DNA from 3 places in the Lacticaseibacillus sp. 22 genome. Region 3 is predicted to be linked to each of the others. Evidence: predicted binding sites of a transcription regulator. Region 3 holds the regulator's gene; each other region holds the start of a gene.
What was found. The regulator NrdR, encoded in region 3, represses ribonucleotide reductase genes. The targets are predictions, from matches to a motif close to ACACNATATATNGTGT.
Positions count from the first base shown of each region.

Region 1: the regulator NrdR is predicted to act here: its motif matches at 3,704-3,719, upstream of nrdJ (ribonucleoside-triphosphate reductase, adenosylcobalamin-dependent).
Region 2: the regulator NrdR is predicted to act here: its motif matches at 3,764-3,779, upstream of pnuC (nicotinamide riboside transporter PnuC).

Region 1 is NZ_JBVAYD010000003.1:15,460-25,659, forward strand. Features, by position in the region: gene ACWP87_RS02355 (cob(I)yrinic acid a,c-diamide adenosyltransferase) at 1-472, opposite strand, end outside; gene ACWP87_RS02360 (ECF transporter S component) at 488-1,030, opposite strand; gene ACWP87_RS02365 (DUF4430 domain-containing protein) at 1,027-1,419, opposite strand; gene nrdJ (ribonucleoside-triphosphate reductase, adenosylcobalamin-dependent) at 1,442-3,688, opposite strand; gene ACWP87_RS02375 (nucleoside 2-deoxyribosyltransferase) at 3,996-4,439, opposite strand; gene ACWP87_RS02380 (alpha/beta fold hydrolase) at 4,614-5,459, opposite strand; gene nusG (transcription termination/antitermination protein NusG) at 5,469-6,023, opposite strand; gene secE (preprotein translocase subunit SecE) at 6,125-6,295, opposite strand; gene rpmG (50S ribosomal protein L33) at 6,315-6,464, opposite strand; gene ACWP87_RS02400 (UbiA family prenyltransferase) at 6,762-7,721, opposite strand; gene menA (1,4-dihydroxy-2-naphthoate polyprenyltransferase) at 7,718-8,656, opposite strand; gene ACWP87_RS02410 (FAD:protein FMN transferase) at 8,736-9,800, opposite strand; gene ACWP87_RS02415 (RNA-guided endonuclease InsQ/TnpB family protein) at 9,976-10,200, opposite strand, start outside.
Region 2 is NZ_JBVAYD010000019.1:22,693-32,892, reverse strand. Features, by position in the region: gene sdaAA (L-serine ammonia-lyase, iron-sulfur-dependent, subunit alpha) at 13-882, shown strand; gene ACWP87_RS09490 (histidine phosphatase family protein) at 976-1,668, shown strand; gene msrA (peptide-methionine (S)-S-oxide reductase MsrA) at 1,849-2,688, shown strand; gene ACWP87_RS09480 (SDR family NAD(P)-dependent oxidoreductase) at 2,710-3,645, shown strand; gene pnuC (nicotinamide riboside transporter PnuC) at 3,871-4,602, shown strand; gene ACWP87_RS09470 (deoxynucleoside kinase) at 4,678-5,406, shown strand; gene ACWP87_RS09465 (PHP domain-containing protein) at 5,670-6,482, shown strand; gene ACWP87_RS09460 (peptide ABC transporter substrate-binding protein) at 6,537-8,177, opposite strand; gene ACWP87_RS09455 (sensor histidine kinase) at 8,308-9,213, opposite strand; gene ACWP87_RS09450 (response regulator transcription factor) at 9,229-9,903, opposite strand; gene ACWP87_RS09445 (ABC transporter ATP-binding protein) at 10,049-10,200, shown strand, end outside.
Region 3 is NZ_JBVAYD010000012.1:3,104-13,303, reverse strand. Features, by position in the region: gene polA (DNA polymerase I) at 1-1,054, shown strand, start outside; gene mutM (DNA-formamidopyrimidine glycosylase) at 1,064-1,912, shown strand; gene coaE (dephospho-CoA kinase) at 1,909-2,511, shown strand; gene nrdR (transcriptional regulator NrdR) at 2,566-3,033, shown strand; gene ACWP87_RS07295 (replication initiation and membrane attachment family protein) at 3,109-4,455, shown strand; gene dnaI (primosomal protein DnaI) at 4,455-5,390, shown strand; gene ACWP87_RS07285 (HNH endonuclease) at 5,870-7,042, opposite strand; gene thrS (threonine--tRNA ligase) at 7,486-9,459, shown strand; gene ACWP87_RS07275 (hypothetical protein) at 9,627-10,016, shown strand; gene ACWP87_RS07270 (enhanced serine sensitivity protein SseB C-terminal domain-containing protein) at 10,009-10,200, shown strand, end outside.

The DNA.
Region 1 (10,200 bases), on a different contig from region 3:
AGTCAGATAGCCGGTTGCTATATTGCAATGTGACGGCGCTCAAAGTGTCATCTTTAGTAGCTAATTGATCCAATGACCGTTCTGCGCGCCGGGCCACTGTTCTGCCGTATTGTAACGCGGCTGCTAGCGGATGTCCGCCTGGCAAAACAAACGCTGTGATATGGGGAACGGCGGCCATCATTTGATCAATCGCATCTTCTAGTGCTTTCACATGTGCTTCTGTGATCGTTTGGTGCCGCGGAACCGCAATATCCGCCAGCAGCTCATATAATTCCCGCTGCCGTGTTTCCAATGCCTCCGTAAGCCAGTTAAATCCTGGCATTGCCTGCGCTTGAGCAGCAACATAGCCGAGCCACGAATCGAGTTCATCAAGTTCGCCTAGTGCCACAATCTGCGGATCGTATTTTGGCACCTTCTTACCGTTAATCTGTTTGGTCGCACCGTGATCCCCGACTTTTGTGTATAGCTTCATGACTGCCTCCTGTCTTCAACCCTGATGAGAAAAGCGTTTCAATCCCTGTTGCAAAACCAGCACCACTATCGGATAAAACACGAGATTTCCAATGGCGTGATAAGTATCAAACAATAAACCACTTAAATAATAAGCCCAAAAGCCAAGACCATTCAAACTACCAATGACCGCCATTCCTAAACTAACGATGAACCCGTATAAGTAGCCAAGCAGACCGGCTATCCCAATCTGAAGCCAAAGTGTGCGCCGAATCAGTGGTATCAACGTTACGATAACTTGAACCACGACTAGGCACATCGCATAAGCAACAATCTGTGGCAACGTCCACAAGCCAAATCCTAAAATCAGATTTGAAACCACCAAGGTACTCATGGTCAAAGCAATGCCCCACCGAATTCCCAGTAGCAGCGTTGTCACCATCAAAATATCCGTGACGGGCTGAACATTAGGAATCGGTACTTTAATAATGCGCAAAACCGTACACAAGGCGGTTAATAAACCAAGCAAAGCCACCGCCCGGACAGGCGATGGCTTTTTGGCTGCTACTGGCAACTTCATTTAGTCACACTCAAGTCAAACACAACTTTATCATGGTTCTTAACCGGTTGCTGCGAGGCACCTTTTTTAGCCATCTTGCCATTGATGGTGTACAGCCAGTATGTTTTCTTGGCAACATTTTGCTTCTTGCCAGCGATCTCGGTGATGAAGCCCTTGGAAGCCTTGACTTTCCAGCCCTTCTTCAAACCGGTCATAACAACAGATTTTTTAGGTTGCGTAATTTTCTTATTCGCAAATGCCTTACCGTTTTCCTTCAGTTGATACGTGACCACAATCTGATTGGGTTTGCTGCTGCTTTTGGCCGTACTGCTAGCACTGCTGCTGCACCCGGTAAGAACCAACATCGCAGTGAAGAAGACAACCAGTGACCGTAAAACTTTCTTTAACATGAACCTACATCCTCCGTATCGTTTATTTAATCGGGCAAGCACCGCCAGCACAATCGGTTTGATCCACTAATTCGAGATCTTTTTGATCATGATCGGCATTTTGAGCCGCAAAAACCGCTGCAACCGAACCGTGAATCTGTTGGCATTTCTGCTTGTAAGTCTGGACGTCAATTGGCTCTTTTGGTGCTTGTTTAAAGCCTGCGCCAACGTATGGCAGCATTGACGTGGACTTGATGACATGCCGATATTGTGATAATAAGTCAGCAATCTGGTCAGCTTCTTCAGGCTGGAAGGTCACGGTGCAACTCACCGCATTATCAGACCAGTACGTTTGCAAGAACGCTTGGGTGGCAATTTGTTCGGCAATCGAAACCGTGCCTGCCGAAGCAAATGCCGGATCATCCGCATGCGCTGCACGAATCGGAAATTCAACGACCATCGTATTTTTAGTGTAAACATCCGGTTCAATGTGATAGCCGCATGCCTTCAGTGCCGGCAATAGCGGATCATTGGCCTGGAACCGAATCCGTTGAATCAAATAACCGGCATAATGGAAATGCATGCCTTCGGAAACACCCGCCAATTTAGCCACAGTTCCGGATGGTTTAACGGTTGTGTGCTTGCGCGACGGTTCGCATCCCAAGGCTTCAGAATAAGCTTTATCCGCGTTGACCACCGTACGATAAAGCCCATCAACCGCTTGTTTAATTTCCGGATCATAAACCGGTTTCTCAACCATTTTACCCGTATGCGGATCAACAACCGGTTCAAATCCGGAAACAACTCGATGACCGAAATCATCCAGGAACCAGTCTTGAATCCCGGACATCGAAATGCCGATTCGCCGGTTCTTCTTGATAATATCGCGTGAAACCTGCCAGTCGTAGTTGCTAAAGGTGACCCGTTTAGCATAACGCGCAGCTAACGTGAAGGCCTGTTTTAGCTTCCAACCTTGCTGCACGGCCACAACCGGGAATACTTCAAATAAATTGCAGGGCTCACCGTTGGCCAAAGAAATTTCGCCGCAAGGATTTGTCCCTTCGACATCCGGATCATTGGCGGCATTTTCGCCATCGACAATGCGTCCATAGCGCCGGGACAAGTCGAGATTGACAATGCCTGGTTCGCCATTTTTGGCAATCGCCGTCGCAATCGGTGCATAGGCTTCAAACTGGGTATCAATCGCAACACTGTTATTCGATGCCCAACGATGATGATACAGTTGCTTTTGATCCTGCTTCATGGTGATAAACGCATCATCATCAGCTGAACCTAACGACATTTCGGCAGAACGGCGAACATTACCTGCGACAACGGTTTTACCAATCAGATTACCAATATCGGTTGCATCAACCGCCGTCAAATGCTTACCAACTCGCGCATTAAGCACGTTATTGATATCCTGCAACATTTCAACTAACGGCATGGGCCCTGAAGCCGTACCGCCAAAGCCATGAATGCGCGCGCCTTTTGGTCGAATATTGGTAATGTCTAATACCAATTTCGTTTGGCCACTAGGATTAGTTGCGGCAAAATGGTGATCAATCACCTTGGCATTGGCCAAAACCCAGCCTTCGCGCGTATCCGGCAAAACATACCGATCGTTGCGTTCGGTTGCATGGGCTTGTTCCCATGCTTGTCGATCAACCGCGCCCATCTTAAGTGAAGCTTCATAACTGGCGCTGCGCCGATCAATGACAATCGTCAAATCAACCGCACTGGCTACTGGTGGCAACTTGGCGATATTGTCTTTGGTGACGGAAAAACCAACACCGCCGCCTTTCATCAATTCATCAAACATGAAGGAATATGGCATCGAAACAGCAGGCTGATCAGCAGAAAAATCGGCTGGTACAATGTGTGAATCGCCATATGGTTGGGGACGAATCGCAATAAACCAGCAATTATTCAATGCATCGCCATTACGCTTTTGATAATCCGTTCCGGAAATCCAAAGGTTACGGCCAGATGGCGTGCCTGCCAACCCATAAATAAGTTTGAAAAGATTGCGCGCCTCTTTTTGCAAGGCCGTTACTACTTTAGGATCCGGATCCGCAGTATGTAAACGCGGATCAAGGTTAATATTGCCTTCAACAACGCGCTTGACGGTTTCATCCCAATTTTCGGTTCGCTCTTCATTCGGCAGCCACCGCGCATAGGTCCGCTTGTAGGTTACCCAGCCAAGCTCCCCCCAGTGCGGCTTAATTTCTTTCTTAACCTCGGCAATGAATTCAGGCGCCAAGGTGATCGGTTTCATCATAACTTGCATATCCGTCCCTCCCGTATACAAGATATGGTATAGCCAAACGAATCTAATATCAAGATATAGATTAATCAATAACAATTCGTTAATGCTGGCGATGACCGGTCAAACAGAGAATGGCGGGCTTTTAAAAAATTCAGGATGACATTAAAAAAGCCAGCGTCACATCACGCTAGCAAGTTATCAGTTATCACCATAACGCGCTCCGATGCAGAAACCTGCGTGTAAGGATCTTGGTCGCAATGGTCAAAGCCCGACCATCACAACCAAGGCCACTTACACTCCGGTTTCTAAGCAGCCCTGTTCACGCTCACTAAAACACCGGTCCCACATAAGGACGAACGAGCACATGATCTAAATCCAGTGTTTTCAGCTCGGCAATATCTGTTACAAAACAAGTAATGGAGCCGGCGAGCATCAGGTTCATTTTCATGTCCGTCAGTTGTAGCGCCACAATTGGCATGTGGTGCGCATACGCATAGCCGATTTCAAAGGCGGTTCCCGGATCAGGGTCTTCGCCAATATAATCCAAAATCGCGACCATCACCGTTGCTTGGTGCAAGCCGCGAATATCTTCACCAAAAACCTGTCGCTGCCAAGCTGGTGAATTTTCCGTCAAACCTGCTTTGTTAGTATCATCGCGTGGTGAAAAAATACCGCTAACGGACTCATTTTCATTTAAGGCCGCTAATACCTGATTCAACCGCTTTGTCTGAGCGGGGTCAAAAAAAGGAGCGGCAAGATAGACTTGGGCCATATTTTCCTCCTAGCAAGCATTGCGGCAACTCTATTGTCGCCAATGCCTTATTTCCGGTGACAGCAACTTGCGGGTAAAACATAAGGAACCTTGGCCATCATGGTCAAGGTTCCTAAGCAATGCCAAAAATAATGTGCCGTTGCTTATCGCGCAACCGATATCTTCTGACAATAGCTAAAAATCGCGTTGCTGCTGCCATAAATATTCAACAATATCATGATCAACGAGGCGATTCTCATGGAGCAAACTGTGGGCTGCCCGTGGTCCGCGAATGACGACCTCCGTATAGTCCTTGATCCGATCCTTCACCAGATAACGCACCGCAAAGCTGCTGTTAATCGCAACCTCACCGTCATGGCGACCTCCAAGCATCAAGTCTCCGGCAATATTTAGCCATCGCAGATCAGCAGGAAGATTGTCAATGGTTCGCTGAAATTGCTGATAAATAGGGGCTGTGTGTTCCGGTCCCTGGCGCGTCAATGACCAGTTTAGAATCGGTGAGCGCTGAGCAACTTCTAAGTCATTCATAGGCGCAGCAATAGTGACTAGGTTGGCGACTGGCACAGCTGGTTTGCTTAATAAATACAACACTGCCGTCACACCGCCCATTGAGTGTCCAATCAGATTAAGCTGACTGAAAGCTTGTTGCGCCTGTAAAGCCGTAATCACGTGATTTAATCCGCGTAATTGCGCAGCTGGGCGTACGGTTTTATCGGTGAATAGCACTTGCACCGCAGCATGATGATTCAAGTTCAACCGACCACGCAAACGCACCCTGCCATCAGGGGCAACAATCGCGACAACATCTTTACTCAAGCCATAACGACGCTGCATACGCCACAACATATGGCCGAATGAATACCGCGTACCTAAATGGCCGGGGATGAACAAAGTCGGCGTTGCATCCATGACTAATGGCACCGGCGCATATCCGGGACGACCCAGTAATATAAAGTCTGCTAAACCGCCCGCAATCACAACAGTGCCAACTGCAATCACGAGCCAAAACCAGCTGCTCATGAGCCTTGCCTACAGTTTGTCGACTTGATCAAAATCCAGTTCAGCAGTGACTTCGCGGTCAAACATTTCGGTCACGACTTTGAGCTTCATCTTGTCTTTATCAACAGCGGTTACTTTACCATGCATCCCGGTAAAGGCCCCATCGATAATCGTAACGGGTTCGCCCACATCAAACTCAACATCCTGATGCCGTGTGCTCATGCCCATTGAATGCAAGACACTTGCAACTTCTTCAGGCAACAATGGCGCCGGCTTTGAACCTGCACCATGGGAACCCACGAAACCGGTAACGCCAGGCGTGTTCCGCACTACGAACCATGATTGATCCGTCATGACCATTTCGACTAACACGTACCCCGGGAAGGTCTTCTTCATTTCGATCTTCTCTTTGCCGTTCTTTTGCTCGTGTTCTTCTTCTTCCGGAACAACTACCCGGAAAATATAATCATCCATATTCATACTGCTGGTCCGTTGTTCAAGGTTTGTCTTCACCTTATTTTCATAACCAGAATAAGTGTGCAAGACATACCAACGTTTCTCTGCTGATGTAACTGTTTCAGCCATAATGTTCTCCTTTTAGTGTTTTGAGTCAAAATAAAAAACCGTCATCGAAGGCGGTTTTGCGCTGCTCATAGTATAGCAAAAATAAAGCAGTTTGTCAGGTCTTAATATAAGAAGGCTTGGAAGACTGCATTGATAACCCAGTCCACACCCGCAAAATAGATCGCAAAAATAATGGAAGTCATGATGACGGTAAACGTATCACGCCGCGTCTGCTGGGCAGTTGGCCAAGTGACAGCTTTCATTTCCGCGAAAACACTTTTGATAAATTTCATCATTGCGCTCCTTCCATTATTACTTGGTTTCTTGATGGACCGTCACGCGGCCACAATGTTTACAAAACTTTTTTAACGTTAACCGTTCTGTTCGTTTTGGGTTTTCGGGAACAAAATAATTCCGTTGCCCACAAACCGAACAAGCTAAAGCAACTTTCTTTACTGACATCTTGTTCCCTCCAGTCACGTCCAATATCTTACCAAGATTACAAACAGATAGCAAGCAGAGGTTCGCGCCGGTAAGTGTCAACTTTTTCTCGGTTCTACTCTAATTAAGTGATTTCCGTTACTCCGAGCTGGCTCCGCGGTGGCGAGGGCTGGCGACCGCGCAGCTAGAGTGGTGGGCACGACTGAGCCCGCCACCGCTCCGCCAGCTCTTGCTTTCTATCTTAATATTCTAACAAGGTGGACCCATCGCACTGCTACCAACTACCATGATCGAGTCTGATATTTTGGACCCACACCATCAGAAGAAAATACCAAGCCACAAGGTCAACAGCAAAGCACCGCCAACGATCATTAAAGATTGAATCGTAAAAATAAAAGTTTTGTCTTTGCTTGGTGCTTCAGTGTACCGACGCGTGTTTTTTTTCACCACCGGCCAAGTCAACATAACGAGTAAACTCCACCATGGCAAACTGCGGGTCAAAACACCTAGCAGTAACGCAACAAAGGTACAGAAGGGTATCAACCGGTACCAACGTAAAGCTCGGGTTCGGCCAAGGTAATATGGCAATGTAAAGCGCTGATTTTTGATATCCTGCTCCATATCAGCAATGTTATCGGCAAACATGACAGCAGCATTCAAAATGATCACCGGTAAAACAGCGATCAACAGTTGTAACAGCCAGCCTAGATTAAGTGCAAATGTAAACGTGCGGCGGTCAAGCGTTAAGTCAAGGGGTCCCGGTGGTGTCATATTGATAAACACCGCGATCACGAAAGTCCCATAACCTTCCACAAACCCGGCCAACACCTCTCCCAGCGGCAATCGTGATAGAGGAACCGGCCCGAATGTATATAAAATGGCCACGCCGACGCCGACCACGCCAATCACTAACAAGCTCAGGTTGGTACGCATGACAAGAATGATGCCTAAAACCACGCTGATGAGCAAAATAAAGATGGTAAGTGCCAACATGCCCCAAGGTGACAAATGCTCGCGGCCGATAATATTTTGCGACTGCTGATAACTGCGATCTTTGGCCTTAAAATAATCCTGAACATTGTTGAATCCTGTCACAAATAAGGCAATAGCCAATTGAGCCGCAGCGTATATGAGACTATTGATCCAAGAAAACTGATGAAATGCCCAAGCAGCGTAACTGATTCCCAACACCAGCGGCAACATACTGGCAGCCTTAGCCGGTAACCGAATAAATTCTAAAAATAGCGGCCACGTCAGCCGATGATAAGACTGGGTCATAGCACCACCCCCATTCCCAAACCCAAAACCAGCAAACCGTTTTCCAAAACCAGGTTGATCACCGCGGTATGAAACGTTCGCTGTTTGCTGGGATCACGAATGAACCGATGCACATTGCGAATCACCAACGGCCAGGCTAACTCCACCACCAATGTCCATATCGGTAGCGCGCCAAAAATGACGCCCAAGATCACCGCTAAGAAGCCGGCATAAGCTAACAATGCGTAAACCCGTGGCGACCACCATTGACCCAAATACATCGGCAGCGTGTGGCGATGATTGCGCTGATCTTCCTCAATATCAGACATATTATTAGCCAGCATAATATTGGCAATGGTTGCCATCGGGGTGATGCAGGCTAACCCTAATGCAATGATGGCGATAAAGTCACCACGTAAAACAACCGTTGGCCACTCCAAATCCAAGGCAAGCAAGCGTCCCGGGGCAATATTGACATAGGTTGCAATAACCGGAATGCCTAATCCCATGACAATCCCGGAAAAAATTTCACCAAGCGGCAAACGAGAAAGCGGTAATGGCCCCCAAGTATACAAAATACCAATGGCAAAACAAGCCATCCCCATTAACAGCAACAGCCAATCCGTCCGCACGACCAACACAACGCCCAGCAACGAAGCAACCACAAGCATTACCAGAATCAACTTGGCAACCATTCCCGGATCAAGCTGAGCCCGACCAATGACATTCACTTCCTGCTGATAATGAGCATCTTTGGCTTTTTGATAATCCATCAAATTATTAAGCGCAGTTGTCATCATATCGAAAATCAACATTGCAATAAAAAATAAAAGCGTATTGAGCCAATCAAAGGCGTGAAAATAAGTCACTGCAAACAAAGTGCCAATCGCAAATGGCAAAACACTTGCCAGTTTGGTGCGAATTTCAACCAGTTCTAAAAATATCGGTAACGACATCTACTCTCCCCTTTTGTAGTGAGCGCGAGCCAGCGCGGTTAGAAGTCGGTCAAGCTTTTATTGTGAACCCTTAACCAACTTACTTTAACTTCGCCAGCGTATACCCCGAGTCCTTCAACAACTTAAACTTATCTTTCAACCCCGAGCTCACGTAAACTTTTTTATCTTTGGTAACAAAAATAGCATCAGCATAATTCAACTTTTCAATATAGGCCATCCCATCAACTAGCCCCTTATCAAAAGTCGCGGTTGACAAAGCATCCCCATCCACACTCTTTTTGGTAATAATCGAAACACCCATTAATTCATTATCAAATGGATAGCCGGTTTTGGGATTCATCAGGTGCATATAAACCTTACCATCAACTTTAAGATAGCGTTCATAGATACCCGAGGTCACGATGGTTTTATTGCTGGCAGGTAAGGTCCCGATGGCCGTCCCACGAGGCTTCTTAGGATCCTGAATACCGACACTCCAATCCTTTTTAGAACTTTTAGGACTTTTGCCCATGACAAAAATATTGCCGCCTAAGTCAATAATAGCAGTCGTTACATGCTGTTTCTTCAACGTTTTCACGACTTCATCGGTAATAAAGCCTTTAGCAATACCACCTAGATCAATTGCCATGCCCTTTTTCTTAAGATATACCGTCTGTTGTTTCTTATTGAGAACAACATCTTGATAGTGAACCAATGGCAGCTTGGCATCAATTTCACTTTGCGCCGGTTTGCGCGCATCGGCAAAGCCAATATGCCACAAACTCGTAATCGGCCCAATTGCCAAGTCAAACGAACCATTCGAATTTTCACTATAATGCTTGGCCGCTTCAATCACCCGATAAACACTTGGGGTCACGTGTACGGGTTTCATCCCTGCATTTTTATTCACGGCATCGACTTCGGAGCCTTTTTGGTTAACCGTCAGTTCATCGGCCAACTGCTGAACGCGGGAAAAAGCAGCATCTAGTGCTCCCTGTTTCCCCTTGTCATAAATCTTAATCGTAACAACCGTCCCCATCAGAAACTGAGTATCCGAATAAGGATCGCCCGAAACCAATTCCCGTTTAGCTGTCGTCTGACTCGAACAGCCCGTCGCCACCAGTGCCAAAAGCATCAGGATAACGACAATCAATCGCTTTTTCATGTACAACCTGCTATATAAAATGTGGAAGAATGTCTCTTTGACACCAATAAAGGTTCTATATATTTCCTTTCTTGATTGACATTCAGCATCTCATTTAGTCCCGTTAACAGCGGTATTCCCACTCTGAAATAATTCATCATGACAGTGACCGCCTCTTGAACTTTTAGGGTATAGCCTACCCATGTACTTTTGATTTCGCATAATCGATCAGGTTATCAACTGCATTTTCATCACGTCGCATCTTGGCTCCGCATTGGTAGCAAATGTAATCATCATGTCCGGTGTGGTATTTGACATTACCGTGCAAAGTAAGTTTCTCTTCACCGGTTTTGATATAACCACATCTAGAACACCGTTGCGTACTCGGAAACATTGGATCGGCAAGAATTAAAGTACTGCC
Region 2 (10,200 bases), on a different contig from region 3:
AAGGAGCTTATCATGTTTTATACCGTTAAAGAACTTGTAGAACAAAGTCATGCCTTCTCCTCGGTTGCCGAACTCATGGTGCATACGGAAGTCGAAAACTCAACGCGGACTGAAGCACAGATCCGTCATTTAATGAGCCGTAATCTGGAAGTGATGGAACGCTCGGTTAAGGAAGGCATTGCCGGGGTCAAAAGTGTCACCGGGTTAACCGGCGGCGAGGCCAAAAAGCTGAACCATTATATTGCCGCTGACCGGTTCATGAGCGGTAAGCCGATCATGGAGGCTGTTCGCAATGCAGTGGCAGTTAATGAAGTGAACGCTAAAATGGGACTGATTTGTGCGACGCCGACTGCGGGATCGGCAGGAGTTCTGGCCGGTGTTTTGTTGGCGATGCGTGATCGCCTGCATCTGACGCATGATCAGCAGCTTGATTTTCTTTTTACCGCTGGCGCGTTTGGCTTGGTCATTGCAAATAATGCCGGGATTGCCGGAGCAGAAGGCGGGTGCCAGGAAGAAGTTGGCTCGGCCAGTGCGATGGCTGCGGCGGCGTTGGTTTGTGCTAATGGCGGCAGTGCCGAACAGGCAGCCACCGTCGTTGCGATTACGTTGCAAAACATGCTGGGGTTGGTTTGTGACCCAGTTGCCGGCTTGGTGGAGGTTCCGTGTGTGAAGCGAAATGCACTGGGAGCAAGTCAAGCCATGATTTCCGCTGATATGGCATTGGCCGGTTGCATCAGTGTGATTCCGGCCGATGAGGTGATTGAAGCGGTTAACCGCGTCGGCATGCAGTTGCCAGCAACATTGCGGGAAACCGGTGAGGGCGGCCTAGCAACGACACCAACTGGCTTACGGCTGAAAGAACAAATCTTCGGCAAAAAGTAATTGTGATTCAATGACGGCACGAAAAATTTTTGCCCGGCATGAGTTTTATTTAAACGGCGTTACTGGCAACAAGGCATTTGGAAAGGGTCAATCGTGATTAATTTATATATTATTCGACATGGTGAAACAGCAGGTAATGTGCGCCGCTTAATTCAAGGCGTGACGAATTCACACTTGAATGCGCGCGGGCGTAAACAGGCGTTTGCTTTAGGCGTTGGTTTGCGCACGAACGGTTTGAAGGTAGAGCGTGTAGTGGCAAGTGATCTCATTCGCGCGCAGGAAACCGCCCAGCAGATCTTATTAGGGATGCAAAAAAAGTTGCCAGTTGAAACTGACAGCGGTCTACGTGAACAAAATGATGGCATTTTTGAAGGCCGTGAACTGGAAGACGTTTCCCAGAAAGTTTTTCAGGTTCCGGATTATCATCAGCTGGTCACCAGTGGCAAAGTGCCGATTGAAGCGATTGCGGACGGGTTTCATGCCGCCGATACCACGAATCAGGCGGAAGACAGTCAACAAGTTATTGCGCGCTATGATTTTGCCTTGCGTCGGATTGTTGCAGCGGCGGAAACAGCCGGTCAGTCCAATATACTCGTCGTGAGTCACGGCACGGCTAGCTTGTTATGGTTACGTGCACATGGAGGCGTTTTGCCCAATCGAACCGAACTAACCAATGCCAGTGTTAGCAAGGTGACCTACCAAGATGGCCGGTTTAAAGTTGCCTGGCTGGATAATACGAGTTTTCGCGATCAGGGTTTGAAGGAAGTCTGGACCCACGATGCTTGAAAAGAAACGTCTGCTTAGTCACATCATCAAGTAGGCGTTTTTTTTGCGCCTGTGAGTGCTGGTGAACGGAGAATCAAGTCATTTTTTGCAGGTGCCCTGTTATTTTCGAAAAGATTGTGCACTATCTAAATCAGCCGTGCGCGCGTATACTTAAGGTGAATTTTGAAGTGGAGGCGGTGGATGATGAAGCTGACAGTCGAAGCTTATCTTGCCAAGTTGACCAATTTACTATTAGCGCCAGGCACGCGTGCGTTTGAGCGCCAACAGTTAGTGCGGGCCAAACAGCAGGTGGAAGGCGGCGCTTCTGTCGGGGCGAGCTGGGATCAACTAAAAGCAAGCTTGCGACCCTTGGCGATTCGCGATAACCTGACGCCGGATGTAGCCGATTTTTATCGGGCGCAGACAGGTGATTCTGAAGGTGCGCAAACAACGGATATTAGTGCACATTTTCAGCATGATCTGGCTTATCAGGAGCGGGCCATTTTTGCTGGTGGCTGTTTCTGGTGCATGGTTGAGCCATTTGTTGATCAGCCCGGTATTCAATCAGTCATTTCTGGTTACACAGGTGGGGACGTACCCAATCCGACATATGAGCAAGTCATCAGTGACCAGACTGGCCATGTCGAAGCAGTGGAGATTATTTTCGATACGCGGCGGATTCACTATCAGGAATTGGTTGACTTGTATTTTCAATTAACGGATCCAACCGATGCATTGGGGCAATTTCAAGATCGCGGTGGTCATTATCGTCCTGTCATTTTCGTTGCCGGACCGAGCCAACGTCAAATTGCTGAAGCCGCTAAAGCTAAGGTGGCGGCTTCCGGGCGTTATGTGCGGCCGATTGTGACGGCCATTGAACCTGCTGCCACTTTCTGGCCTGCAGAAAATTATCATCAGGACTTTTACAAAAAGAATCCGCAACGTTACCGGTTGGTTGAAAAAACCCGCCAGCAATTTCTTAAGTTTCAGCATGCGCAAGGTGATTTGCGGGTGTTGCTGAAACGCCGTAAAGCTAAGTAGCTTGGCCGAGGGGATGATGACATGCAAAAACCTAAACGTCATTGGAGCGAGCGTGATATGCCTAATCTTGCGGGTAAGGTTGTCGTGGTGACCGGTGGAACAAGCGGGGTTGGCCTAGCCATGAGCGCCGCGTTATTGCGACATGGCGCGGCGGTGACGATTGTAGGTAAAAATAAATCCAAAGGCGAGCTGGCGGTTGTTAAGTTAAAGCAGCAGACGAAGCGGCAAGCCATTACCTTCATGGCCGCGGATCTTAGTGAGCAACAGGCAGTTAACCGGCTGGCAAATCGCCTTTTGCAGGTGCTGCCGCGTTTAGATATTTTGATCAATAATGCCGGGGTTATGATGCCGGCTAAGCGAATCGTGACGGCTGACGGCGTTGAATTGACGTGGGCGGTGAACTATTTTTCCGGATTTATGCTCACGTTGCGGCTGGCGGGGCTACTAGAAAAGGCACCGTCAGCTCGGGTGGTTAATGTTGCGTCAATTGCAATGGGCAACCCGCAGCTGACGTTTAACCAGTTTGACGGGCGCAACTATCGCCCATGGCATTTTTATATCACGTCCAAATTGGCTCAAGCTATGATGGCGGTCAAACTCAACCAACTTTTTAAAGCAGCCGGACACGCGGTCATGGTGAATGCGTCCAGCCCGGGACTGGCGGCAACCAGTCTTAAGGTGATTCAATCGAAAGCAACGGCCTGGCCCATGCGACTGGCCGCACTGAGTTTTCGGGTGCTGCCTTGGATGCGCCAATCCCCGCAGCAAGCAGCATTACCCGCACTCTACGCCGCAACTGCACCTCAAGCAGAAGGCGGGGTTATCTATGCCCCGGCATTATGGCACGGTCTGCGCGGGTATCCCGGCTTATCGGCATGGAATCAGCGACCAGAACTTCATGATCAGGCTTTGTTGGATCGTCTTTATCGTGCTTCACGCCAGGTGACGGGTATTTAGTCTGTCTTCGAAATGTTCAACCAGATGCTGGGGCTATGTTTTTCACAACAATCCTGATTTAATCACCATGAAAAGGGTTTCCAAAATTAGTACATGTTGTGGTGGCCTTCCCTATTACCACCAATATATTGTATATTCAAGACTTACATTTCAGATTTTCTTGCGGCATAATAAAAACGGTCGTTGTCGTACAACGAAAACTGAAACTTAAGGGAGTCTTGTTTTGTGCAAACGTCTGGGAATTATTTTAGTTGGTTGCTGCATCAGTTAAAAGGATGGCCGCAACAGAATTATTATTTATTTTGGTTTGCCTTTGGGTGTCAGCTGATGACGTTGGTGGATGCAAAAATTACTGCTGTTACCGTCATTACTTTTATCGGCACAACCTTAGGGGTACTTTGTGTGCTGGCAATTAACGCGACCAAGGCTGTCAATGGCTGGCTTGGGTTGCTGAGTGCGGCCTGCTTTATTTTTGTTGGTTATACCGCCCGCAATTACCTTTCCATGTTCGAACAGATTGCTTACGTGGTTACCCTGGATCTGCCGGTGTTAATTAGTGTGCGGACTTGGAATGACGATACCAAGAACCATCTGAAGACTTTCAACTTGCAGAAATGGGTGTTGTCCATTGGCTTCACCTTGGTGGTTTGGGCAGTCAGTGCGTACTTAATCGGTCAATTCACGAATGATCCTCGCCCAGTTTATGATGGTATGGCATTTGCAATTTCGTTAACAGGCGGCATTGTTTGCTTCTTGCGGTACAACAATCAATATTTCTGGTGGTTGTTCAGCGGGATTGCACAGCTTATTTTGTGGGCTGTCACCTTTGCGCAAGGCGATGCGAGCTTGGCAATGGCGATCAACTCCAGCATTTATGTCATCAATGATATCCTTGCGTTCACTGTGAGTCCTTGGTTCAATCGTGGGCGTAAGCAACTTGGTTTAAAGACACTTTAAATAGCACTTTTGCTATTGATGTGGTAATGTTTTAATTTGTTGTAACCTAATTAAGCTAATTGAGGAGCGAGATTTGTGATCTACATTCTGGGCAGTATTGGTGCAGGAAAAACGTCTTTGACAAAAGTTTTGTCAGCGGATATGGAAGCACCTGCGTATTATGAAGATGTTGAAGGTAATGGGATGATTGCCAATATGCTGCAGAAGTTCTATGGTGCCGGCGCTGACAGTCGTAAACGAACCGGGGCCATGTTGCAGATTGCATTTTTGACCTTCCGTTATCAGCAATTGAAAAAAGCCGTGACGCAGGAGAATGCGATCATGGATTCGTCACTGGAATCAGACTTTGTGATGGCGTCACAATTGCATAAACATGGCGAAATCGATGACATTGATTACAACGTCTATGTCACGTTGTCTCAGGAAATGCAAAGTAACGTCAATGGCAGTCCATGGAACGGGTTGCCGGATTTAGCCGTTTATCTCAAAATCGATCCGGATCATGAACTCGATGAAATTCAAAGTCGCGGCCGGGATATGGAAGACATTCGCCAAAAGCCGGAATTGGTCGCATATTATCGACGTGTCAATGCTGCCTATCAAGATTGGGCAAAAGGTTACACGCGCTCATCCATGATTACCATTGACCGTGATCGGTATGATTTCATGCATTCTGCAGCAGATCGGGCGACAGTGCTTGATCAGATCGAGTCTAAGCTAGTTGATCTAGGCAAGCTATCACCCCAGACTTTTGAGGCGTTACAAGCCAAACATGCAGCCGGTCCAATTTCGAAGTTTGCATAATTTTGATGGTTGCCACCAAAAAAGGTTCCAAGTAGCTATCCTGATTGGCAGGATCGTTAACTTAGAACCTTTTTGTTTGCCGCTCATCACTAGGATTTAAAAACAGGGTACCAAAATTACACATTGAAAAGCTGAATCGGTGCGTTTTAAGGTTTTGCAATCATTACCGCGTGTCTATGCTATGATTAAATCAAAATGTGAGTAGGCGTCATCCATGGCGTTTTGGCTTAGATGTGGTGAACTATTGAAGGAGGAAACCATTCGTGACGATTTATGATCAGCATATGCATACACTGTATTCATTTGATTCTGAAGCCCAGTTGCGGGATTATTTAGCGCAGACTCAGGCACCTGTTGTCACCACTGAGCATCTTGAATTTGATAATCCTGATGATGGCGGGCGTGATGATCTGCCGGATTACGCCGGGATGAAACGAACACAAGCCGCTCTTGCTAGTCACTATCAAAACGAAATGTTACTTGGGATAGAGGCAGGCTACTTTGCGCCGGCAGAGGAACGATTACGCGATTATCTGGCCAACCACGACTTTGATTTGACGCTGTTGAGTTTTCATCATGATGGGCAGCATGATTACCTAGATGCGCAGCTGGCTGGATTACCGGCAAAACAGCAACTGGAAGATTACTTTACGCGGATGCTGGCTGGACTCAAACAGTTTCACGATGCGGATGTTCTTGCTCATTTTGATTATGGCTTGCGGCTCTTTGATATCACACCGGAGCAGTTGGAAGCATGGGGAAAGCCACTGCTGGATCAGATCTTTGCCATTGCAGTCGCGCATGATCTTGCATTGGAGTTAAACACCAAGTCGATGTATCGCTGGCACAATGCGCCTTTGTATGACCAAGCCATCGCCTGGTATCAGCAGGCAGGCGGCCATTTGTTTACGATTGGCAGTGATGCTCATGAAGGTCCGCATTATGAAGCCAACTTTAAACAGGCACTGGCCATGTTAAAGCGGCACGGCGTCAAAGAAATTGCAACCTATCGTCGTCATCATCGGACAATGGTGCCAATTGAGCCGCCTGTGGTTGATGCAGATAATGTTTATTGAAATTAGCGCACTAAAAAGCCGTTTCCGCAGATGATGAGCGGAAACGGCTTTCGTTTACTTCAAATAAGCATTGACAAAGTTGAAACTGTTACCCGGGCTGGTTTTTAGATCGTGCATTTTTGGATTAACCATCCGCGCGGCAACGAGTTGATAAAGCGGAATCGCGCCGGCTTGATTGACCAGTAGTTGTTCGGCTTGCGTCATGTCTTTAAACCGCGCCGTTGGATTGTTGGCATCAGCACCATTGGCCTTGGCCATGAGCTGGTCGTAATCGCTATTTTGCCATTGACCGTGGTTGTACTCACTGGTGCTGGTGAACAGATCCAGATACGTATTCGGATCAGGGTAATCTGCGCCCCAAGTACTTAGCACCATGTCAAAATCACGCGTCGATGCTCGCTGTTGGCGATTCTTGGCCGGCACGCTGGCAATGCTGATCTTCAGGCCAGGCAGATTTTCCTGAAGCGTTCCTTGAAGATACTCTTGGGTTGCCTTGACTGCATCAACGTCATCACCGAGAAGCTCAACATTAACATTCTTAATGCCGAGTTCCCTAAGCCCTTGATTCCAGAGCGTTTGGGCCTTTTTCTTGTTATATGTGGTGATTGTTTTTGTGCCCTTACCAACGGCAGTGGCAAAATCGGTTGAGCTGTCAGGCAATTGGCTCAAGTCGGCTGGGGTGATGCCGCGTGCAACGATTGAGCCGTCAGCAAGAACATTTTTAACAAAAGAATCGCGATTAATGGCCATTGAAATTGCTTGACGAATCTTCGTGTTTTTAAACGCGGGTACTTTGTTTTCGTTTAGTTCCAGGAAATACGTGCGGGCGCGTTTGGTGGCGACATAACCGGTCTTACCTTTTTGTTGTGCGGCAAGTTGGCCGGTTAACGTGGCATCATCCAGTTTGCCGGTGTGGTAAAGGTCGAGTGCCGTATTGGTGTCTTTGACCACTTGAACATCGATTTGAGTCAGGTGAACATTCTTTTGATTCCAATAACGGTTGTTTTTGACCTCGGTCCACTTGTCGCCGGTACCGGTCCAACCTTTGGATTTAAAGGCACCGTTTGAAAGCGTGTATTCGGACTTGGTGCCGTATTTGTTGCCCCATTCCTGCACTTTTTTAGCGGGTTGCGGGAAGAAGGCGACATTGTTTAGCAGGCTGTTGAAATAGGGAATCGGATGTTCCAACGTGACTTCCAGCGTCTTGCTGTTGATTGCTTTGACGCCAAGGGTCGCGGCCGGTTTTTTACCAGCGCGGATGTCGTCAGCGTTCTTGATCCCGGAATACATATTGGCCTGGGATGACTTAGTGGCCGGGTTGACCGTCCGCTGCCAGGCGAAAACGAAATCCTGTGCCGTGACCGGAGTGCCGTCACTCCACTTAGCATCGCGTAACGTAAAAGTATAAGTAAGCCCATTGTTAGTTGGCTTCACAATCTTAGTTGCCATTGCCGGCTGTAGTTTATGCCCGTAATACTTGTACAGGCCATTCATGGTATCAATAATCGCCTGGCCGGAAACGCCTTCCGATGCCTTACTTGGATCAAGCGTTTGCAGCACATCTGATTCCATGCGGTGCCAGACCTGTTGTTTGCTCGAATTGGAACTCGATTGTTTGCCTTGCTGACCGCATGCAGCTAGAACAATTGTGAGTGCTGCCGTGATCATAACGAGCCATTTATGTTGTGTTTTCAAGTCTTGCCCCTCCAGTTAATAGACTGTTAATAGAATAACAATCTCCTTACAAAAAGCAAGCGTTTTAGCTCGAAAAAACCTCGTATTCAGCCGCCCTAAAGTGGGTCTCGGATAAGGAGTATCGCGGGGTTTAGTGTGCTGGCAGCTTATCAGTCCGAAATATCAATTTAACGGTGAATGAGTCGTCATGGGCCTCAAGCTTCATTTTTCCGCCCATTGTAGTCGTCAGCGATTGGACGATGCTTAAACCCAAACCGACACTTTGCGTGGTGCGCGCCGCATCGGTGGTGTAGAAGCGATCGACTAATTGATCAACATGCGAAACCGGTTGTGCCGTGTCATTTGAGAAGGTCATGACCAAGTGATGGCTATCTTGGCGGGCAAAAGAAAGCTTGGCCTGACTTTTGGCATATTTAAGCCAGTTGCCAATTAAATTCTGAATAATCCGGCGCATGAGGGTTTCATCGGTTTCAAGCATTAATTGATCGGTGATGGCAGGTGTCACTTTTAATCCGCTGGCAGTAAGCTGGTCATAGTAATCAAAGAGTTCGTTTTTAAGTAATTCCGAAACGTTAACGGATTGATGGTTCAAACTGCGGGTCTTTTCCTGAATCAGGTTGAAGTCCATCAGATAATGCAGATAGTAGTTGACTGAACGCAGGTTGTTGGCAATCCGGGCGAGGGAAGGCTTGGGATCGGCTTCAGGTTGACGGTCAAGTAGTTGAACATAACCGGTTGCCACTGTGAGCGGGGTTTTGATATCGTGCGTCAGATCCATGAGCATTTGGTGAATCTTTTTTTCCTGTTCAACTTGTTCGATTTGAAGTTGATGCATCGTATTGAGATTTTGATTGATGCCCGCGCTAAGTTTGCGAATCAAAGGTAGGTTCGTGTTACTTGTGATCCCTGCATTGGTGTTATGGTGATTAATATAATCAAGATCACGGCTGATGCGATGAACATCGGTTATCACCAGTAATAGCAAGGCAAAGAGTACTAGACAGATCACGATAAGTAAGATAAGGATGCCAAGCATAATGATTTCTCCTTGCTAAATCAAACGTACACCGATGCCCCAGATTGAAATGATGTATTTGGGATCATGGGCAAGTTCATTGATTTTTGTCCGTAAGTTGCTGATGTGAACGTTTAAGGTATTGTCGGCATTTAAAAACGGCTCACCCCATACATGTTCATAAAGTTGGCTTTTATCAAAGACTTGATGGGGATCACGCATCATTAGCGCCAACATGTCATATTCTTTTTTAGGCAGCGTTAGGGTTTGCTGATTAACGGTCACCACATGGCGCTTAGGGTCTAATTGAATTTCGCCGACTTTTAGTTGATCGTTCGTCGTTACCGGTTGGCCGCTGACTTGGCGCAGTTGGACTTGAATGCGTGCTAGTAATTCGTCAATGTCAAACGGTTTGGTCAAATAATCGTTTGCGCCTTGCTGCAACAGGGCAACGGTTTTGACTTTTTCCTGAATCGCCGTTAACACCAGCACGGGAACTTGGGATGTTTTACGAATGGTTGTTAAAACACTTTCACCGGTCACGTTGGGCAGCATTAAATCGAGAATGATCAAGTCCGGTTGTTCTCGATGAAAGGCCGTTAAAGCCTGAATGCCGTCATAAGCCTGGGTGACCGTATAAGTCGGGGTTAGCACATCTTTTAATAAGGCCTGGATATCCTGATGATCTTCAACAATTAATATCTTCGCCATCAGCGTCACTCCTTTCCTCCAATGATAGTGTAAGCTATTAATGCACCTTTTCACAATTTAGGATTAATTAAGGATTGATTATGCTGGTAATTAAGGAATGATCGCTATGCTGGTTTTGTAAAGCAAAATAATGGAGGTAAGGACGATGGATGAACCGGTTTTAACGATTGATCAGGTCAGTAAACAATTCGGTCATTTTCAGGCACTGGATCAAGTGAGTTTTACGGTTGAACGTGGTGATATTTATGGCTTAATTGGCGAAAACGGGGCGGGAAAAACGACCTTGATGCGGCTGAT
Region 3 (10,200 bases):
ATTTAATCTGAATTCTCCAAAGCAATTAGGCGAAGTGTTATTCGAAAAACTTAATTTACCAGTGATTAAAAAGACCAAAACCGGTTATTCCACCAGTGTCGATGTTTTAAACGAATTGAAATCGGCTAGTCCAATTGTTCAGGATATTCTGGATTATCGCGGCTGGGCCAAACTAAACTCGACTTATGTGGTGGGTTTGTTGAAAGCACAAATGCCGGATCATAAAATTCACACCCGTTATTTACAGACACTGACGCAAACCGGGCGCCTGAGTTCCGTTGATCCGAATATGCAAAATATTCCAGCACGGGATGAAGGTAAGATTATCCGGAAAGCCTTTGTCCCTTCTCATCCAGATTGGCAGATTTTTAGCTCGGATTATTCGCAAATCGAATTACGCGTGTTATCGCATATTTCGGGTGATGAGAATATGCAGCAAGCCTTTAAACACGGCGTTGACATTCACGCAAATACCGCCATGAAAATTTTTGGCCTCGATTCACCTGATGAGGTCACGCCGGATATGCGCCGGCAAGCCAAGGCCACGAACTTTGGGATTGTATACGGCATCAGTGACTATGGCCTAGCACAAAATATCGGGATTTCGCGGAAACAGGCCAAGGCGTTTATCGACGGTTATTTTGAACAATACCCGAAAGTCCACGATTACATGGAAAATATGGTCAAGAAAGCGCGTGAAGACGGCTATGTTGAAACGCTCTTCCACCGCCGTCGTTATCTGCCCCAGATTCACTCCCGCAATTTCAACTTGCGCAAGTTTGCGGAACGAACGGCGATGAATACGCCGATCCAAGGGAGTGCCGCAGATATCATTAAAGTCGCGATGATTCGCATGCAAAAGGCGTTGGATGAGGCCCATCTGCAGGCGAAAATGTTGCTGCAGGTACACGATGAATTGATTTTTGAAGCTCCGACTGCTGAAATGGCGCAACTTGGCCAATTAGTGCCTAAGATTATGGACTCGGCTGTTTCACTGGCGGTACCTTTGAAAGTCGAAAGTCATTATGGACCGACCTGGTTTGATGCGAAATAAGGAGAACTCATGCCTGAATTACCTGAAGTTGAAACGGTTCGCCGTTCCTTGTTACCGTTAGTCAAAAATAAAAAAATCACCGCGATTAGCACAAACTGGGAGAAAATCCTAATTAATGGTCTGGCAACCTTTCAAAAACAGGTTGTGGGCGCTGCTGTCAACACGATTGATCGCCGCGGTAAGTATTTACTGATTCGGCTTAACAACGGCATGACGATTGTCAGTCATTTGCGCATGGAAGGCCGCTATTACGTTGTTTCGGATGCCAAAACGCCGCTGGATAAGCATGATCATGTGACGTTTACCTTTCAGGATGGCAGCCAGTTGCGTTACCGCGATCTGCGTAAGTTTGGCCGAATGCGGCTAATTCACACTGGTCAGGAGCAATTGGTGCCAGCACTGGCCAAGCTAGGGCCGGAGCCGACTGCTGCTACTTTTAGCGAAAGTGACTTTGCCCAAAAGCTAAAGCGGCATCATAAAGCCATTAAATCGGTTTTGCTGGATCAAACTGTTGTGGCCGGAATCGGTAATATTTACGCGGATGAGGTTTTATGGCTCAGCAAGCTCAATCCCCTGCAGCCAGCTAATACCTTAACCAAGGCGGAGATTCACACGTTACATGATGCGATTATCAAGGAATTGGACGACGCCATTGCCGCTGGCGGTACCAGTGCCCATACTTACGTTGATGCAGAAGGCAATCGCGGTTCGTTTCAGGATGCTTTGCATGTCTATGATCGTGAAGGGACGCCTTGTGATCGTTGCGGCACCACAATTGTCAAAATTAAAGTCGGTCAACGCGGCACGCATTATTGCCCGCATTGCCAGCCGCTACATCGAGGGGGGCAACTGGCATGACCTTTTTGTTAGGGCTGACAGGCGGCATCGCGTCAGGCAAATCAACGGTAAGTCGGACATTTAAAGCGGCTGGGTTTCCGGTGGTGGATGCCGATGTGATTGCCCGGCGCATTGTTGAACCGGGTCAACCGGTGCTTGCGCGAATTGTCCAAGCGTTTGGGCCGGGGGTCTTACGCAAGGACGGGACCCTTGATCGCGCCAAACTGGGCGACATTGTGTTTTCGCAGCCGGGACGTATGGAAGCATTGAACCAAATTAATCGCCCGTATTTGCGTGCAGCGATTAATCAAGCGCTTGCTCAAGCCAAAGCAGGCGGTGCCGCCATCGTTGTCGGGGATATCCCGCTTTTGTATGAAGCTGACTATGCCGATGCGTTTGATGGCGTTGCGGTGGTGACGGTTGATCCCGAGGTGCAGTTGGCGCGGTTGATGACGCGCGATGGCTTGACCAAAGAAGCGGCCCAAGAACGCATCGCTTCCCAAATACCATTAGCCAAAAAAGCGGCAATGGCTGATTTTGTGATCGATAACAACGGGACACAAGCCGCGACGATTGACCAGGCAAAAGCCTTGATTCACCGGCTTGAGCAACTATCATAAGCGGCTTGCACGTGCTATAATAAGCTATCAAACTTTGATTAAGAAGGTGGAGTCGTGCAATGTCCCCATTGCCATCATAATAGTTCGCGGGTTGTCGATTCGCGTCCCACAGACGGCGGTCGGGCAATCCGGCGTCGGCGTGAGTGCGAGAACTGCGGGTTTCGTTTTACAACTTTTGAACGCGTTGAACAGACCCCGTTATTGGTCATCAAAAAGAATGGCACGCGGGAAGAATTTAACCGCGAGAAGATTCTTAAAGGGCTCATCCGGGCTGCTGAAAAACGGCCGGTGACCATGGAACAAATGCAAGGGATCGTGGATTCGGTTGAAAATCAACTGCGCGCGATTGGTGAAAATGAAGTTTCCAGTCAGGCTATTGGCGAATATGTCATGTCGAAATTAGCGGATGTCGATGATGTCGCTTATATTCGCTTTGCCAGTGTTTACCGCCAATTTAAGGATATGTCCGTCTTCATGCAAGAGCTTCAGGATATGATGAAGAAGGAAAAGACTAAGAAGTAAATGTGATTGAAGTAATCAACAAAACGGACCTGAGGCGATTGTCTCAGGTCCGTTGTCTGAAAAGAGGTGAATGTCATGCAGCGCCCTGATACGTTTATTCCGCAAGCCGGGTTTGTGTTGACCAAAGCAGGTTATTTTAGCGACTTTGACGAAAAAGTGGCAGTTTCGCTTTATCAACCCTTAGTTGGCCCGGTTCCGATGGCGCTTTACCTGAGCTTATGGCAAGAAGTCAAAGACCGCGCCTTGGTCACGGATCGGCGGCCGCAACTTTGGCTGTTGGATCTTTTGGATATTGACATTGAGCAGCTGTTTGTTGCGCGCGTGAAATTGGAAGCAGTGGGGTTATTACGCACTTATTCGCAAGTTGACTCATTGGGCCGTTATTATGCGTATGAACTTTACCCACCGGTGAGTCCCGATGCCTTTTTCAAAGATGACCTGTTAGGACTCCTGCTGTATGACAAAGTGGGCGAGAATCGCTACGATGAATTGGTAGCCAAGTTTAGCTTGAAACCGGTGCGGCGTCCGGAATGGCAAGAGATTACCGCCAGCTTCTTGGATGTGTTTCGCTTTGACCATGACCTCAGCCAGGAACCACCGGCTGTTGTGGCCGCTAAAGAAGCCGTGACCCAAAAGCCGGCAAATCGTCCACGGTTGGGAAGCGGGGATGGCTACGATTGGGACTTATTAAAATCGTTGTTGGCCAATAGCAATCTGCAAACCGGACAACTGACTAAACATCAAGCGGCACTTTATCAAGTAGCGGCATTTTACGGCTTGCAACCGCCTGATTTTGCCCGCTTGATCAGTCGCGCGACCGATGTTATGACGGGAAAAATCGATTTGAATCAACTGCGCCGGCTAGCCGAACAAAGCTATACGCGCCAGCAGCCACATGCCAAACCGCAAACTCCAACCCAGACGCCAAAAGTAGCAAGTGCTGATGAGGCATTGCTTAAGCGGGCCAAAAGTATGCCACCGCGGCAGTTTTTAACTGCGGCGAAACAGGCTAAAAACGCGCGCATGTATCCGGCTAACAACGAACTGCGCGCCATTCAGCAATTGAGTGAGCGCAATGTTTTTGACGCACCGACGATTAATATTCTGATTGATTATATTCTCAGAACCAACGACAGTATTAATCAGGCGTTGTTGGATGCGATTGCCAACAGCTGGTTAAAAGCCAATGTAACCAGCCCGGAAGCTGCCTTAAACCAGATCCATGCGTTTGAGCATCAAAAGGCGACTGGCCAAAAACGTCGTCAAACTCAAACAAAAGGCACGCGGCAAGAAAAACTACCGGATTGGGCCAAAGAAGGTTATCAGCCAAAGAAAAGGAAGGTCAGTGAAGCTGATCGGCAAACCTTGGCTGCCCAATTGGAGAAACTTCGGCAGCTTGGTGATAAAGGAGGTAAGAACTAATGGAAGATATGCGCAAGCGTCTGGCCATGTTGATGGATTCCCGACAGTGGCGGGAGCGGTATTTTAAGATGGTCAAAGAAGCGTTGCAGGATCCGGAAGTCCAGACTTTCCTGAAGCAGCATGAAGCGGATTTAGCCAATGATGCCATTGACCGCGGAACTGCCAAGATTTATGAATTTGTCAGTGAGCGTAACAAGATTGCCCGAGGCGAATTACCATTGGCGCCTGGCTATCAACCCAAGCTTGTCGTGGCAAACGGTTTGATTGACGTGGCGTATGAACCGACTGATGCGAAAGTAGCGGCAGACGAAGAAGCCAAGCAAGCCTCATTGGTGACCTCGGTGAACATGCCTAAAGATATTCGCGATGCAAGCTTGGACAGTTATGATCCAACCGATGACCGACTTGATGCACTTTTGGCCGCAAACCGGTTTGTTTTAGCGGTTGTTGCCGATCCTAAGGCGTTTCATCAGGGATTATATTTAAGTGGGCCGTTTGGGGTTGGCAAGACATACTTGTTAGGTGCGATTGCCAACGATTTAGCAAGCAAAGGCGGTATCGCAACCACATTAATTCATGTGCCGACGTTTGTCGTTGAAATGAAGAACGCAATCGGCAATAACAGCGTGTTGAAAAAGATTGATAGCGTGAAGCGGGCACCGATTTTAATGCTTGATGATATTGGCGCCGAAAGCATCAGTCCATGGGTTCGGGATGACGTACTGGGCATTATTCTGCAATATCGCATGCAGGAGAAAATGCCGACGCTGTTCAGTTCAAACAAGAGTATGGCCGAATTAACCGAGTCATTGGCAGGGACGGACCGTGGCAACTCGGAAATGTTAAAAGCCAAACGCATTATGGAGCGGGTACGGTTCTTGGCAAAAGAAATTACCGTTGACGGTGAAAATCGCCGGAACCCTTTGGCAGATTAAAGGTTTTTTCAATAGACGCTACTATTCATTCACTAGATGCCATGTTGGGGCGATTCGTTTTGATAATCTTCAAAATTGAAATAATTATTTATAGAAGGGCGCTAGTTTTTACACGAAATCACAGAGATGAACAATGCGTTGTATTTAATGGCTCGGCGAATTCGAATTTCAAAAACCCTATCCGCGAGTACTAGATTTAGTGGCCAGCATCGGGGCAACGACAAACAGCAAAACGTTAAGTGACATGCTATCTGAAGTAGTATGGACAGTGAGTGTTGCTAAAAAGTTATTGATTGCTGATTACTATTATCACTGCAAATATCGATGTTAGATACCACTAGTTTAAGGATCTAGGTAGTAAAATATGCTCCCTAAATTGAAAAATGCTACAATGACATGTTTGAATACAGATCACTCTGCTTAGACGAGCTTTCCAGGGGATCGGGCTTTAGCGGTAACTGGTGCTAAAGATAGTTTTTTTAGCCTTTAAAAATATTTCGATTATGATAAGCAAGAAATTTGGTTTGGGGTTTATCCTTAGTGGGTTGGCGTAGCAGCTTTCCTTTAAAAGGGGCTAGTTCTTGGTAAAGATGAGTGTCTTCAGTAACTTGTGATGATAATCGGATAGTGTGATCAAATGCATCAAATGTAATCAGCCCTTGGTCAAAAGCTTTATCCCACAGTGGCGATAGACAGATTACGTTGCTGGGATCTAACCGATTTTCTGGTGAAGACGCCCAAGGGATTATATGTGATGCAATTAACAACGAGCGAGTATGGATTCCAGTGACTGCACATTGATAACCATAGTTCAGCCGCACCAATTCGGCGAGTTGATTTTGTCCGATTCTCTCTTTACGAGGCTCGACTTTCTCCGTTAGCTCGGGTTCATGGCGTTGAATGTGTTGGTATACAGCAACGTCTTCTTGGAGAATTTCAGGAGTGAGAGGTAACGAAGTCTGACTATCCATATGGTTTAAGACAACATTTAGAAGTCCTTGGAAATCGGTTTGTTGAATTTCAGTCATGCCGTATTGATTGAAAAAGTACAACCAATCTTGCCTAGTTCGTCGACGAAACGACCAGGGAAAATCTATTAAGTCCTCAGGGGTGAGATAATATGTGAATGCAATTGGGTTGACAATCTTGGCATGTTGATTGTTCTGGGCATCGTGAGTGATTGGACCTATTTGACCAGCACCAAAGAAATACCAAAACTTAGAACTGCCTTTTGGGCGACGGTAGATGAACCAGTCTCCGGTGCGCACCTTGTTAAATTGACGGGAGTTCCAGTGATATTGAGAGAAATCTTGGTCAGAGTAGTTATTTGCTGAAGTTGCGCCCTTTGTATCAAGAATGAAGAATCGTGTATCTGGTGTGATGGACTGACTCATCAAGGTACTGAAATCTGAATTGTTGGCTACATTTACGTAATTTTCGGAAAAATCTTTTAATGACATATTGTAGTATTTCAGCAGCATCATAAGGGTGTCTAATTTCACGAGAGCTTGACCATTTTCAATGCTAGCTAAGGCGTTAAGTGAAAGGTCATTATGATCGACAACGCTTTGACGAGTAAGGTGTTGGTCCAGGCGAAGTCGCATCAGAGCACTTCCAAATCTCGTTTGGATAATTTGCTTTTCGTTTTCCAAGGTATATGCCTCCCCATTTGTCAATAATCGTACCGGAGAAGTATATTTATTTTATACCAAGTGGACTTGGTATTTTACCCTTTCAGAAAATTACTTGCACCAAAGCGGACATTGTGGTTCAATGTAACTATCGAAGACGGAAGCAATAAAGGATCATCTACTAGAGAGTAAGGCCGTGGCTGAAAGCCTTGCAAGATCTGATCCGAACCACTTCTCGAGATTGCCCTAATGGCCCTGTTGCGCAGGTTACGCGCCAATGAAGTGGCCCGCAGCAAGACTGTCGGCAACCTGGGTGGAACCGCGATCACAAATCGTCCCTGATGTCTCTTAGGAGATATCAGGGATTTTTTTGTGAGCGCGAGCCAGCGCGGTTTTCCTCCCCAACTCAGAAGTGGTACTCGGTAAAATGGTTTCTTCGAAAAAACGACAAAGGAGTCTTACTTATGGCATTAGATATTACGTTTCCAGATGGCAGTGTCAAACAATTCCCTGATGGTACAACGGTAAAAGCCATCACGGAAGGCATTAGCAATAGTCTGGCAAAAAAGGCCGTTGCTGGCAAACTGGACGATGAATTGATTGCATACAATGAACCGATTGCCCATTCTGGCAAGCTGCAGATTATGACCAAAGATGATGCAGAAGGGCTCACGGTTTTGCGGCAGACGGCGGCATTTGTTTTAGCAGCAGCACTCAAAGCATTGTACCCTGATATCCATTTTGGCAAGGGCCAAGCCATAGAAGACGGTTTTTACTATGATACCGATCGTGCGGATGGACAAGTCAGTGTTGATGATTTACCGACAGTCCAAAAGAAAATGGAAGAAATCATTAAGGCTAACGCTGCTTTGGAGCCAGTGGTGCTCAGTCGGGCAGAGGCTTTTGACCGCTTTAAGGACGATCCGTTCAAAAAGCAACTGGTCGAAGCTGCCGGCGATCCGATTAAGGGTTATAAGCTAGGCGATTTTGTTGATTTTGAAGAAAAAGTCTTGCTTCCGAGTCTTAAGGATTTGAAGCATTTCAAACTGCTGTCGGTTGCCGGGGCTTATTGGCAAGGTAAGAGCAGCAATCCGATGCTACAGCGGATTTACGGGACCGCTTATTGGAGCGAAAAAGGCCTTGAAGATGATGCCAAGCGGCGTAAGGAAGCGGCTGAACGTGATCACCGGGTTATCGGCCGCGACTTGGATCTTTTCTTCGTTGATCCTAAAGTCGGCGCTGGGTTGCCGTACTGGATGCCAAATGGCGCAACGATTCGGCGGGTCATTGAACGCTACATTATTGACAAGGAAATCGCCGATGGTTACGAACATGTTTACACCCCTGTGCTTGCCAACCTTGACTTGTACAAGACGTCCGGCCACTGGGATCATTATCGTGAAGACATGTTCCCGCCGATGGACATGGGCGATGGCGAAATGCTCGAATTACGTCCGATGAACTGCCCAAGCCATATTCAGATTTATAACCATCACATTCGGTCTTATCGAGAATTACCACTGCGGATTGCTGAACTAGGGATGATGCATCGGTATGAAAAATCAGGTGCTTTGTCTGGTTTGCAACGTGTTCGCGAAATGACTTTAAACGATGGCCACACATTCGTTGCGCTGGATCAAGTCCAAGAAGAATTCAAAAAGATTCTGCGTCTGATCATGGATGTTTATGAAGACTTCAACATTACCGATTACAGCTTCCGGCTTTCTTATCGTGATCCTAAGAATACCGAAAAGTATTTTGATGATGACGAAATGTGGACCCGTAGCCAAAGCATGTTGAAAGGCGCTATGGATGACTTGCACCTAGACTATTACGAAGCCGAGGGTGAAGCAGCCTTTTATGGTCCGAAGTTGGATATCCAGACTAAGACCGCGCTTGGCAACGATGAAACCATGTCCACGATTCAGTTAGACTTCATGTTGCCGGAACGCTTCAACTTGACTTATGTCGGCAAGGATGGCGAGGAACATCGGCCTGTCATGATTCACCGTGGGATTGTCGGTACGATGGAACGGTTCATCGCCTACCTGACCGAAATTTATAAGGGTGCTTTCCCAACCTGGCTGGCACCAACACAGGCCGTTTTGATTCCGGTTAACAATGATCTGCACTTAGACTATGTCAACCGCATCAAACGCCAGATGCAGGCAGCCGGGTTGCGCGTCAAAGTCGATGACCGCAATGAAAAGATGGGTTATAAGATTCGCGAAGCCCAAACCAAGAAGATTCCATACACGGTCGTTGTCGGGGACAAAGAACTCAACGATGCGGCGGTATCCGTACGGCGGTATGGCGATGAACATACTGAAGAAGAAGCGGGTAATATGTTCATCGATGCGATGGTAGCTGAGGTTAAGAACTACAGTCGCGACGGCAAAACCAAGCCGGGCGAAGCTAATAAGGTTTTAGGTGACTAATTCATTTAGTTCCAACGAAAAGATCTGGGCAATTTAGCTCAGATCTTTTTAATTGCCGTTGAAGGATTAGCGCAATCTTAGGATAAAGATCTCGCGGTTTCACGACATTTTGTGATGTATGATACACTAAACTCATTTAAAACCCACATCAAAGAAAGGGTGACTAGGTGTTTATTGCGTTATGGGCTTCTTGGCTCGTCTTGTTCTTCGTTACCAAAATATTAGCAGCGGTCTTATACTTCGCTGTCTTGCTGATCTATATGAAACTGCCGTGGCGCACCCCTAATCAACGCGGCTACTGGCTAATCGCTCATCGTGGCCGCGGATTATTGATGATCATGGGATTCGTGATGTTGTTAACCGCGGTTGCCGCATATGGGATTGCAAATTGGTGGTTCGGCAAGATCGAATTCCAGCCCCAAGGCGTTGCGGTTTTCGGTAGCGTCGGGATCGTCTTGTTGTCCTGGCTACTTGGATTACCTAAAAAATTACGCGCTTTTCGAGAAAAAATTAACGCGGATCAACAGCAGGATAAAGGAGATGACCATGATGAGTGATGAACCACAAGTTAAAAATCCCCAACTGATTCACCTGATGCATTTATTACGTGAGGATCAAAATGATGAAACGCGAGCAGCTTTTTACGCGGGGTTAAAAACAGCTAAATTTATGTTACCGGTTGGCACGGCGCGGACAGGGGATCCGACAGTGGTACTGTTGACGGATGATAATGGCCACGAT